DNA from 3 places in the Nostoc sp. DSM 114161 genome. Region 3 is predicted to be linked to each of the others. Evidence: predicted binding sites of a transcription regulator. Region 3 holds the regulator's gene; each other region holds the start of a gene.
The links. The regulator HrcA, encoded in region 3, represses chaperone genes, less so after heat shock. The targets are predictions, from matches to a motif close to TTAGCACTCNNGANTCNNGAGTGCTAA.
Positions count from the first base shown of each region.

Region 1: groL (chaperonin GroEL) is a predicted target of HrcA. The motif match lies at 2,619-2,645, and genes of this name have one in related genera.
Region 2: groES (co-chaperone GroES) is a predicted target of HrcA. The motif match lies at 2,066-2,092, and genes of this name have one in related genera.

Region 1 covers NZ_CP195141.1:5,765,791-5,770,181, forward strand. The annotation lists gene NSTC745_RS24500 (NADPH-dependent FMN reductase) at 1-68, shown strand, start outside; gene NSTC745_RS24505 (acetamidase/formamidase family protein) at 144-1,109, opposite strand; gene NSTC745_RS24510 (MraY family glycosyltransferase) at 1,444-2,526, opposite strand; gene groL (chaperonin GroEL) at 2,678-4,339, shown strand.
Region 2 covers NZ_CP195141.1:449,450-453,840, forward strand. The annotation lists gene groL (chaperonin GroEL) at 1-1,620, opposite strand, end outside; gene groES (co-chaperone GroES) at 1,738-2,049, opposite strand; gene NSTC745_RS02055 ((2Fe-2S) ferredoxin domain-containing protein) at 2,402-2,857, shown strand; gene NSTC745_RS02060 (response regulator transcription factor) at 3,204-3,881, shown strand.
Region 3 covers NZ_CP195141.1:650,200-654,590, forward strand. The annotation lists gene NSTC745_RS02910 (DUF2834 domain-containing protein) at 424-1,101, opposite strand; gene hrcA (heat-inducible transcriptional repressor HrcA) at 1,114-2,211, opposite strand; gene NSTC745_RS02920 (rhodanese-like domain-containing protein) at 2,641-3,000, opposite strand; gene NSTC745_RS02925 (DUF3352 domain-containing protein) at 3,394-4,391, shown strand, end outside.

The DNA of each region.
Region 1 (4,391 bases), 3.6 Mb from region 3:
CCAAACAGCAAGAATCTATTGAAAAGTTAGGTGAAGGTTTAACAAAAATATTGTTGAAACTTAATTAAGCTTTTGGCTTAAGACGGCAAAAGGCAAAAGTAAAGATTAAGCAAACACTTATTTTTACTTTTTACCTTTCTTTTTTATAAATTAATAGCCTTAGATAAAATTGATTTGGGTAACATTCCATGTACGCCTTTTTGGGGACTATTCACAACTTGAGTGATGCGAAAATTCACAGCTAAACTACACAATACATAAGCATCTTCTGGCGACAAATTGGCGAAGCGTTCCAGAAAATCAATCGTATTTTTTAAAGCCATTTCTAATGCTTCATCTAAGGTTTGAGCAAAACCCATTGTGATAATATCAGTTGGAGTTTCGGCAATTGGTGTTGTTAATTTTAAATCCTTGCGGAGTTTGAGTGTAATTCTACCGTTCATGGAAGTCTCAATCGCGGTTACATTAACTTCGCCATCTCCCTGTGCAGAATGTCCATCACCGATTGAAAATAACGCACCTGGAACAAAAATCGGCAAGAATAAACGAGAACCTGCTTGAAGTTCGCGGTTATCGATATTACCGCCGTAATAGCCTGGTGGGACGGAAGTTCGAGAGGTTTCTGGGGTAGCAACACCAAGAATTCCAAAAAAAGGTTTGAGGGGAATTTTAATTCCAGTACCGGGTGGAAATTCGGCAATATTGTTTGCTAAATCCAAAGGAATGAATCTTAAAGCTGGTTGAGAAAACTGATGTGGTAAAGCTCCCCAACCCGTGCGAATTGCATTAAAGCCTACAGGTAAACTAGGGGCGATCGCTTCTAATTTTACTTCTAAAACATCTCCTGGTTGAGCATCCCGCACGTAAATCGGCCCTGTGAGTAAATGCGGCCCTCCAGCAATTTTGCGTTCTGGTAAAAGATTTTGGCAGATATCGAGAAATTCTGGTGTGAGAAATTCTGGTGGCGCTTTCTCATAAACGTAATAACCACTATAAGTTTCTACATCAACTGTATCGCCGGAATCAATAGTGAGTGCTGGATTTAGCAGATGGGAGAAACCGCCCAAATGCACCGTATCTTTAGTAGCTTTTAAAGTGTAGTGAGCGATCGCTCTACCTCCTGATAACTCTGGTAACTAACAATCTCAGGTTTCTTGAGATCGAAATTTTCTTTTACTTACCTATACAGAGAATAGACATAGTATGGCTACTATTACAACACCCAGCCCACAAGTAATAATCTGTTAAGCATTTAATTTACACATTGAGACCGCAGGGTAGGGCACGAAGTTATAAGAGTTTCAGAGAGCTTTTGCGTAAGTCCTGAAAAAAAGAAGTCACGGCTGATATAGACAACCTTGACTTCCCACACTCTACAATGATTATTATTTCTAATCACTGAGGATTTTATTTTTTAAAATTCCTTATATTCGCGAAAGTGTACTAATGTTGTTGACGTACCCTTTGCCACACGGTGAAGCCCAAAAGAATAATAATACTACTGGCGGTAGCTAACATTACAGCGAAAGTCATACCTTGTATTCTCATTGCTAGCAAATTGCAAAGCAAAGTAATTCCCCACAAGGTCAATGCTGCATGACGTTGGGAGAGTCCCCAAGCTAGCAAGCGGTGGTGTAAATGGTCTTTGCCAGGAGTGCTTAGGGGGTTATTTCCTGCTAATAGCCGCCGTACAAATACTTGAGTAGTATCCAGCACGGGCAACAGCAGAAATAAAACCGTGGGTACAAGGGCGTAGACTGTGTTTTGTTGCAGTTTGCCTAAAATACTAGTTGCTGCCAAGACATAGCCGAAAAAGTATGCTCCAGCATCACCCATAATAATCCTTGACGGATGGAAGTTGTGGCGTAAAAAGCCCAGTGCCGCACCCCCCAAGGCTGCCAAAACTAAAATTGCCGCTGCACGGTTGTTAAATTGGGCTGCAACCCCTAACAAACTCATGGCGGTAATAAAGCTGATTCCTCCCGCCAAACCATCCATCCCATCCATCAAATTGATGGCGTTGGTAATCCCTACTACCCATAGTACTGTCAGGCACATGGATAAAAGCGAGTCGATGGGTGTGCCAAATAGTACTTTGACACTGATGCCGTTAGCTACGAGTAAGAGTGCGGTGACAATTTGTGCCCACAAACGAACGGAGGGCGGTAAACCGAACTGATCGTCAATAAAGCCCACTAGGACTAATATTGAACCCCCCAACAGAATAGTTAGTACCTGAGCCAATACGTTTTGGAGTTCGATAGGTCGTAAAAGACTGGCTAATACTAGCGCGGCAATTACGCCCGCGTAGATAGCTAGCCCTCCTGCATTGGGCAAAGGTTCTCGGTTGAGCCGCCGTGCGTTGGGTTGGTCTGCCCAACCTACTCGCAAGGCGAATTTGCGTACAGTGGGAATTAAACGCCAGGTTACAAGCCAAGCTAAGAGGAACGTAAATACTACTGCCAACCAGCCGGTGCCGCTAGGGTCGGCAATACCAAGGGATTTAAGGGAGTTGTCTAGGTTCATCTCCCAATTCAAGCATTACTGCCAGTATTTAATATGAGGATCACCTGTATATTAATCAATTTTTCATTTTGTAACTTGACTTGCTGGAGACATTAGCACTCTTGACCTGTGAGTGCTAAATTGTCTAATGGAAGCGCTTGAGAAATAAAACATGGCGAAAATTATTGCATTTGACGAGGAATCGCGGCGAGCTCTAGAAAGGGGTGTTAACGCCCTTGCCGATGCCGTAAAAATCACCTTGGGGCCCAAAGGTCGCAACGTCCTTTTAGAAAAAAAATTTGGCGCACCTCAAATTGTCAACGATGGTATCACTGTTGCCAAGGAAATTGAATTAGAAGATCCTTTGGAAAATACAGGTGCAAGACTCATCCAGGAAGTAGCATCAAAAACTAAAGATGTTGCTGGGGATGGCACTACAACTGCTACGGTTCTGGCACAGGCTTTGATTCGGGAAGGCCTGAAGAACGTTGCGGCTGGTAGTAACCCTGTGAGCTTAAAGCGCGGGATCGACAAGACTGTCGAGGCGTTGGTAGAAGAAATTGCCAAGATAGCTAAGCCTGTAGAAGGAAGTGCGATCGCTCAAGTTGCCACTGTCTCAGCCGGTAACGACGAAGAAGTTGGCAATATGCTAGCCCAAGCAATGGAAAAAGTCACCAAAGATGGTGTCATTACCGTTGAAGAATCGAAATCCCTGACGACTGAACTCGAAGTAGTTGAAGGGATGCAGATCGATCGAGGTTATATTTCTCCCTACTTCGTCACCAACAACGAACGGCAAATCGTCGAATTTGAAAACGCCCGCATCCTGATTACTGATAAAAAAATCAGCAGCATCCAGGATTTAGTGCCGGTGTTGGAAAAAGTCGCTCGTTCCGGTCAGCCTTTGTTGATTATCGCTGAAGATGTGGAAGGAGACGCCTTAGCAACTTTGGTTGTGAACAAAGCGCGGGGCGTACTTACCGTAGCTGCCATCAAAGCCCCTGGTTTCGGCGATCGCCGCAAAGCTTTGCTAGAAGATATTGCCATTCTCACCGACGGACAATTGATTTCTGAAGAAATCGGCTTAAGCTTAGACACTGCTTCTTTAGAAACGTTGGGAACTGCTCGCAAAATCAGTATCGATAAAGAAAACACTACAATTGTCGCTGGTAGTGACAGCAAGCCAGAGGTGCAAAAGCGCATTGGTCAAATTCGCCGCCAGTTGGACGCCAGCGATTCTGACTACGATAAAGAAAAACTCCAGGAACGCATCGCTAAGCTAGCTGGCGGCGTGGCAGTGATTAAAGTGGGTGCAGCCACAGAAACCGAACTCAAAGACCGCAAATTGCGAATCGAAGACGCCCTCAACGCCACCAAAGCAGCTGTGGAAGAAGGCATTGTTCCTGGCGGTGGAACCACCCTGATTCACTTAGCTAAGGCAGCAGAAGCAATTAAAAACAGCCTGGAAGCAGAAGAAAAAATTGGGGCTGAGATTGTTCAAAAAGCATTAGAAGCTCCTTTGCGTCAAATAGCAGACAACGCTGGCGCAGAAGGTTCTGTGGTTGTCTCTAAAGTCCGGGATACCGAATTTAACATTGGTTACAACGCCGCTACTGGCGAATTTGAAGATTTGATCGCAGCTGGCATTATTGACCCCGCTAAAGTCGTGCGTTCCGCTATACAAAACGCTGGTTCCATTGCTGGCTTAGTCTTAACCACCGAAGCGATCGTTGTTGAAAAACCCGAAAAGAAAGCCGCTGCTGCTCCTGACATGGGCGGTATGGGCGGCATGGGTGGTATGGGCGGCATGGGCGGCATGGGCGGCATGTTCTAAGCTCTGCTTACCCAGAGAATCCAGAATCCACCAATTCAGAAGTAGAGCTGGA
Region 2 (4,391 bases), 200 kb from region 3:
GCCACCAGCACCAGCACCAGCAGCAGGAGCGCCATCTTTAGGCTCAGGCTTGTCAACTACAATACATTCGGTTGTCAACACCATACCAGCGATGGAAGCAGCATTTTGCAGAGCAGAACGAGTTACTTTCGCAGGGTCAACAATACCAGCACTCAACAAATCGACAAATTCGTTAGTTGCAGCATTGTAGCCAACGCTGAATTCCTTCTCTTTGACGCGCTCAGCAATTACAGCACCATTTTGACCAGCGTTTTCCGCAATTCTCTTCAAAGGTGCAGGTAAAGCACGAGCCACAATCAACGCACCAATCAACTCTTCACCTGTGAGGTTGCTGTTAGCCCAAGTTTCTAAATCAGGAGCTAAGTGAGCGAGAGTTGTACCGCCACCAGGAACGATACCTTCTTCCACAGCAGCTTTGGTAGCGTTGATAGCGTCTTCTAGGCGCAGTTTCTTGTCTTTCATTTCGGTTTCGGTGGCTGCTCCCACTTTCACCACAGCGACACCGCCGGAAAGTTTAGCAAGACGCTCTTGCAGTTTTTCTTTGTCGTAGGAAGATTCGGTTTCTTCGATTTGACGACGAATTTGTTCTACACGAGCTTTAACTCCAGCTTCGTTACCTTCGGCAACAATTGTGGTGTTGTCCTTGGTGATGGTGATACGGCGAGCTTTACCCAAGCTATCTAACTTGGTGTTATCAAGCTTCAAACCAGCATCTTCGGTGACTAATTGACCGCCAGTTAATACAGCGATATCTTCTAGCATAGCTTTGCGGCGATCGCCAAAGCCAGGAGCCTTAACAGCAGCAACATTCAGTACACCGCGCAAACGGTTTACAACCAAGGTTGCCAAAGCTTCTTTTTCGATATCTTCAGCAATAATCACCAAAGGACGACCAGCACGAGCTACTTGCTCTAATACTGGTACGAGGTCTTGCACCAAAGCAATTTTCTTATCGGTCAACAGGAGGAAAGGCTCGTCGAAAACCGCTTCCATCCGTTCTGGGTCGGTGGCAAAATAAGGAGAGATATAGCCCTTATCAAAGCGCATCCCTTCTGTAATTTCCAACTCGGTGGTCATAGATTTCCCTTCTTCTAGGGAAATTACGCCTTCCTTGCCCACCTTGTCCATAGCTTGGGCAATCATTTGGCCGACTTCTTCGTCGTTACCAGCCGAGATTGCACCAACTTGGGCAATAGCTTTGGAATCTTCCACCGGACGGGCGTGTTCAGCAATTTTATCTACGAGGTAGCTGGTAGCTTTATCAATACCGCGCTTCAACAAAATCGCATTAGCACCAGCCGCAACGTTCCGCAAGCCTTCTTTGACAATCGCATGAGCTAAAACGGTGGCAGTGGTGGTGCCATCGCCCGCAGCATCGTTGGTCTTAGAAGCAGCTTGACGAATCAGAGCTACACCAGTGTTTTCAATGTGGTCTTCTAATTCGATTTCTTTGGCGATGGTTACACCGTCGTTAACAATTTGCGGTGCGCCAAATTTCTTTTCTAGGACAACGTTCCGACCTTTGGGGCCAAGGGTAACAGCTACAGCCTCAGCCAGGATATCAATGCCTCGCTCAAGGGCGCGACGGGCGTTTTCGTTGTAGATAATGCGCTTTGCCATAAATATCTAAATCCAAGGAGTAAGTCAATTTTTTTTGAATTGGGCATTGGCCAAACAGGGCATTGGGCATCGGGAAAACTCTTTCCTATTTCCCATCCCCTATTCCCCACTCGCCTGTTAGATAACGACTGCTAAAATATCTTTTTCAGAAAGCAGTACATATTCTTCAGTACCGAGTTTGATATCAGTACCGGCGTACTTAGAGTACAGAACCTTATCACCGACTTTAATTTCCAATTCTTGACGGCTACCGTCGTCATTACGCTTGCCAGGGCCAAGGGCGACTACTTCGCCTACTTGGGGCTTTTCTTTGGCGGTATCGGGCAAATACAGACCACCTGCGGTCTTTTCTTCAGAGGCGCTCACTTTTACGAAAACGCGATCGCCCAAAGGTTTTACTGTAGAAACGGTTAGAGATATTGCTGCCATATGATTTTCTCCAGAGTTAGCACTCTCAACTCCTGAGTGCTAATCTACCCAAAAGCAGCGTCCAATGGCAAGAATTTCTTAAGTACGGGTTCCCGAACTAGAATCGCTGGGGTGTACTTAAGTATAAATGCTTAATTATTTTTATCCTTCGGGTTCTGTTCCGGAAGCTACGAATATTTTTATAGGGAATAGGGCATGGGAGATGACGAGATAGGGAGAATAATTATTAACTCCTAACTCCTAACTCCCTGTTTGCCCAATGCCCAATCCCCAATGCCCCATTCCCCATCTCAGTAAACTTTATTTGCAAAGCTTGGAAATTGTTATAGAACTGTAATCAGGGAGCCGCTCGATGAGTAACAATAAAGTGATCCAGAAAAGCCATCAAATCCCGAAAACCACCAAGCCTCTTGAACATAAAGCCCTGAGTAATTGTGTAGAAAGTTCAGGAGTGCCAAAAATTCAGCAACATATTTTTATTTGTGCTGACCAAACAAGCCCTAACTGCTGTTCAAAACCAGCCAGTTTGGAATCTTGGGAGTACTTAAAAGAGCGACTTAAAGAGCTAAAACTCGACAAGCCGCAAGCAAGTCATCCCATTTGCGTTTTTAAAACTAAAACCAATTGCTTGCAGGTTTGTGGTTCTGGACTCATAATGGTGGTCTATCCTGATGGCGTCTGGTATCGCCAAGCAAACTCGGAAGTTATTGAGCGGATCGTTCAAGAACACTTAATAGGCATAATGGTGGTTGAAGAATATGCATTTTTAACCCATCTTTTGCCAGAAACTTCCCTAGTTTCTTGTTAACATCTCATAGAGGCTTAACAGCGCAAGGATATGTTATAGCAGTAAGCTTTTAGAAAGTGCGGGTTGGTTTTGAGGTAGGGTCATCTTTAAGCCAATACTTAACTAGTGAGTCAGAAGGATTATTATTTTATCAGTGTTTTTTACCCCGCCCCTTTCAAAGCGATATATAATAGCGCATTATAGATACTACTGCTATACGTATCCTTGCTGGACTTTTGCTATCGAGCTAGTAGTCTCTTGAAAGTGCTCGGCATTTTTGAGACTTGAGACAGCAAAGGCAAGTTAAGTAGGCAAAAGGACAACATCTCACATAAACCACCATAGAGGATAAATATTCAAGACTTTGATGGACCGAAGCGCGACAAGTGCCACTGCTATGAAAGAGCCCAGCATGAAAGATCACAAACGACTTCTATTGATTGATGATGACCCTAACCTCATCTTGCTGGTGAAGGATTACTTAGAATTCCGAGGATATGAAGTCATCACCGCCGAAAATGGACGCGAAGCTCTGGAAATTTTAGAGCAAGATGTTCCAGACATGATCATCTGCGATGTGATGATGCCGGAAATGGACGGATATACTTTTGTGGAACAAGTCCGGCAAAACGAACGCACCAGTTGGATTCCAGTTCTTTTCCTTTCAGCAAAAGGACAAAGTGCAGACCGAGTTAAAGGTCTAAACAAAGGTGCTGATGTTTATATGGTCAAGCCCTTTGAACCAGAAGAACTCGTAGCCCAAGTTGAGTCCTCGCTGAAGCAAACTATCCGTTGGAAAGAACACCAAGCAAAAGGAGGCGAAAACGGTTCCCGCATCCAAGTTCCCTTTGATGTGCAGTTAACCCCAACTGAACTGAAAGTAGTCCAGTTTGTTGCTAGGGGTTTAGCTAACCGAGAAATTGCTGAAGAACTCAACGTTAGTCAGCGTACAGTTGAAAGCCATGTGTCCAACATGTTGGGCAAAACCAATCTCCACAACCGCACTGAACTAGCGCGGTGGGCGATTGAAAATCAAATGGCATAAATCCAGTTAGGAGTTAAAAGTTAAGAGTTATGAATTTTTTAACTCCTAACTCCTAACTTCTAACTAAATTTACTAGCCATCTTCCTCAGGATTGGGTTGATGCAAATTTTATAAATCCAGTTCATCTAGCAAGGTTAAAGCGCTTTTTATCTGGTAAGTTGTTCATCGTAGTTCAAAGTCGAAACAACTGTATTTTGGTATGTTTGCGCTTACCTCAGCAGAGCAATAATAATTATGAAGCAATAGTGAAAAACCAGTGTGAAATGCCTGGTTACCTCATTCAAATCTTTGGGAATGCGAACCGGAATCAGAGTTTAGGTGCATCTATTATTTAAAATATCTGTAATTGCTATTCTAGGTTCCTATTCGATACTCAATGCAAACCAGGAATCTAGATAAAGATGAAGAATTGCTCATATTATAGTAGCAACTAGTTAAATACTTCTTTTATATTTATCTTAAATCTAATTAAATATCAACAATCTTTAGGGGTACAACGAACGTTGTGCC
Region 3 (4,391 bases):
AGTATTTTGAGAAAAAATTTTTTCTTAGATAGGACTTACGCAAACTCTACGAACTCTTGGCGTTCTTCTCTACGAGACGCTACGCGAACGCGTTGGCGGAAGCCTCTCGTAGAGAAGGCGTCTTGGCGGTTCGATAAATTAAGCGAAGTTGGCTATTTTTGCGTAAGCCCTGTTAGAATTTACGCACCCCCAGCGTAGTGAAAAATTGCAGGTTTAACTCAATTCCTATGTGTACCGAAGAGCAGCCAATGAAAAACAGACTTAAAAGTCGCTTGGTATATGAGTTTGACAATTAGCTTCTGTTTTAATCTACTTGTCAACTGTTGCAATAATAGCTGCTTAAAAAGCATTTAAATGATGATTATGCTCTGATGCACGGATACGCCAGACGCATAGAAAGCCTTAAATTTGTTTACGAGTTGTTTAATTCGGGGTTGGTTGCTTAGTGGGTATAGTCTCTGCACCAACTTCTGGTAGAGGCGGACGCACACATAGGTAAATCAATGGCCCGAATAAGGGTATTAACGCTGTTAGCCAAGGTATTTGAGGATTTTCCCAACCACGACGCGCCATATCATCTCCTACTAATGTGGGAAATAATAGGCAAAGTAAACAGAAATCTAGGCTCATTATATGGATGAAGCGGCTAGTTTGCCACTGTTGGATAAAGTCTGTCCAATCTGCTCCAGTTAAACCATAGGCAACTAAAATAAAGGCAGCTACGGTGAGAACAAAACCAGTTACGCGAGAATCTAGCAGCTTGACGAAAGTAGTCTTTTGACCGATAAACTTTTGATTTGGTTCCCTAAGAGCTAGGTAGGGCAGTATGGCAAAAGCACCAACCGCAAAAGAAGGTATCGCAAATAGCCAAGCAGGTATTTTTTGCCCTCTACCATCGATAAAGACTACTGCGCTGTAAATAATAGGCCAAACGCCCATCAGATTGAATAGGGCTATTATTAATGGATTTATACCCTGCCATTGGGCAAGAGAAAGGTTTTTAATCAACTCGAATGTGCCTGGTTGTTGAGGAGGAGAAAGAAAAAATGCATAAACAATCAATCCCAACCACAGTAACCCAAAGGCAATTTTTCTGACCATAATCTGTGTAATTTAACTGAAAGCTTCTGAAAGGTAATCAGCAGCAGCAGCTACAACAGCGATCGCACTTTCATAATCTAGCCGCGTAGGCCCCAAAACTCCTACGCTTCCTACTGGTATTGAGCCTCGGCGATAGGTGGAAGAAATCAAGCTACAAGTACGTATCGGTTCTAAGGGATTTTCTGCACCAATGCGAACCGTTACCTTTGATTTCCCTAAATCTTCTGGCTCTGGTTCCTCAAATATTAATCGCCATAGCTGGTCTTGTTCTTCTTCCAGCAGGTGGATAATTGTTTGCACTTGCTGTGATTGTGAAAATTCCGGCTGACGCAAAACTTCTGCAACGCCTCTAACCATAATTTGTGTGGCAGTGGGCGCAAAAGTGCGGCGAGTTAATTCCGCAACTGAAGTTTTGAGAAATTCACCGTAGCGTTGGAATTCTCGATCTAATTGACTCCAGTCGAGAGAGGCTAATTCCAACAAACTCCGCCCTCGTAAGTGACTATTCAAAAAGTTGGAAACAATTTGCAATTCGCGATCTATTACTTCTGATTCGCGTTGTGTTTCCTCTGGTACTGGCGACAAATCCATCAATTTGGAATGTGTTTCATAACCATCAGTCACTACAATCAGCATGATTTTTCCGGCTTCAATTTGCACTAATTGTAGATGTCGCACTAACGCCGTAGTGGTTTGAGGCATGGTAATCAAGCTAATGCAGCCACTCAAGGTTGCTAAAATTTGTGCAGCTCCTTGGAGTAAAGTTTCTAAACTCCAATTTTCCCAATGTAGGCGCTTTTGCAACGCCACCTCTACTTCTTTTGCTAAAGTTTCTGTTCGCGTGGCGTCTCGAAGAAAAGGTGTAATTAGCTGGTCAACATAAATGCGATATCCGGAGTCTGAAGGTACTCGTCCGGCAGAGGTGTGCGGTTGGTAAAGTAACCCAGACTTTTCTAAAACACCCATAACGTTGCGAATTGTTGCTGAGCTAACACCCAAATCGTACTCCTCGATCAAAGCCTTTGAACCAACAGGCTCTGCCGTGGCAATGTAGTGACGTACCGTAGCCCAAAGTATATGCTGTTGCCGATTTGTCAACTGGACTTCCATAGGGTATGCTTTGCCGAGTGCAAATTTTAATCAAACTTGAAAAAAAATTTGAGGATTCGATCCTAAACAAAGATTATTAATAATTAATTAATTTAATAGATTATACAATTATATTGTGATAGATATTTTTGAGGTCTGCGTAGAACACGGTTGAAATGCTGCAAACATAACTTCATTTTTTGCTATAAAGAGCGACTATCTTAATCTACAAGTTCATAGCTTTATAACCGTATTTTTGCACAAGTATAATATTGCGAACAGTATTATCGAATACGTATTTTTTGGGTCATCGCTGCTATATTAGGGCTTAAAAAACTGACATAATGTCTACCCTATATAAAGTCCCAAATGGATTGACGACTGATTTGACAATAGCAAAAGCTAGATGGAAGAGTAAGTCCCATCTGAAGTAATCTATAAGTTCAAAAGTTAATACTGGGGAATTGAAGAGTCTACTAATTTAGAGTAGGCATCAATACCGCCTGAAATATTTTGTACGTTGGTGAATCCTTGAGCAATTAACCACTGACACATCTGAGCAGAACGGATACCGTGGTGACAAAGCACAAGTGTTTCAGCTTGCGGATTGAAGAGAGTAGGTACTCGATCTCCCCATTCGGGAAATTCACTTAAGGGTAAATTAACAAAGCCCTCAATTCTAGCGATCGCCAATTCTTGTGGTTCGCGTACATCTACTAGCTGTATGCTTGAATCGCCTGAAGCAAGACGTTGTGCTAGTTCCTCTACACTTATGTGGGCAATGGGCTGACTAAAAGAGTTCTCTGTCATGAAATTTTTGTGGACAATTGTAATTTACTTAATGTTGACAGAAAATCTCTGCCTTGGCATGAGCATTGATTCCCAAGAATACTCCTCTAGGATAGGACGCGGGGACACGAGGATAAGCTGTTAAGCACCTAATTTGCACATTTAGATAGCTCTTGAGCAGAGGGGCAGGGGAGAAGGATTGAGGCTTTTTCTCCAAAATCAACAATATGCAAGTTAAATGCGTATTAGCTTAAAAGAAGAATGCAGGAATATTGGAATATAAAAGGTACGGACAGATAGCGAAATTTGGATTCTTAGCTTTTTTGGTGATTTATGTCCCTGGGCGTCCTCTTCATCAATGGGCTAGGGTTTCTGCTTAAATGGCTGTGAACTATCTTTTTTAATAGGTTTAATGTGAATAGACAACGCCCATTCATCGGTTTTATCATAGCTGGTGCGATCGCAGTGTTAGCCATTGCGATCGCAGGCTTCTACTGGTTTTTTCCTAAAAATCCGGCTAGCCTCATTGCCCCTAACTCCCAGCCTGGTGCAACAATATTCGTATCAAAACTTTCCCCTGTAATAGTGTCATTACTGACAAATCCTGATAATTTGCAAGCGTTTGAGCGTGAAGGGGAACTATCTAAACTCAAAACTAGTTTCTTAGCTAAGAGTGGCATCGATTATCAACAAGATATTAAACCCTGGCTAGGTAACGAAATTACACTGGCTATCACGACCCTAGATATCGATCGCGACCCAGAAAATGGACAGCAGCCAGGGTATCTTTTGGCACTTGCAACCAAGGAACCGGAAAAAACTCGCGAGTTTGTCGAGTTGTTATTTTCCAAACGAGCCTTAGCTGGGGCAAACTTAAATGTTGAAGAATACAAAGGCATAAAGCTAATATCTGACAATCAGCAAGCGATCGCAGAAAATAAAATCCCAAATCCACAATCTACAATCCAAAATAATTTAGCTGGTGCGGTAGTTGGGCAAGGTTTTGTGTTGTTTGCTAACGATCCCAAAGTGCTGCGGGAGGCTATCAATAACGTCCAAGCTCCCGATTTGAATTTGACTAGCTCCTTTGAATATCAAAAAGCTACCAAAGAACTAGCCAAAGGTAGTATAGGTGTAGCTTTCTTGAATCTTCCCATCGTGGCAAAATGGCAAGGATTAGAATTAGCAGAACAAACATATGACAGTGAAATCATTTCTCTATTGTTGAAACCCAAAGGATTGGTAGCAGAAACAGCCTTTTTGAGTTCATCAGAAATTGCTTCTCCATCACCTCCACTAACTAAACCTGTAGGAGCATTGCAATATATTCCCTCATCGGCAGGTTTAGCAATTGCTGGGTCAAATTTAAGTAATTTGAGTAACAGTAATGTAGCCAAACTTTGGAAACAAAC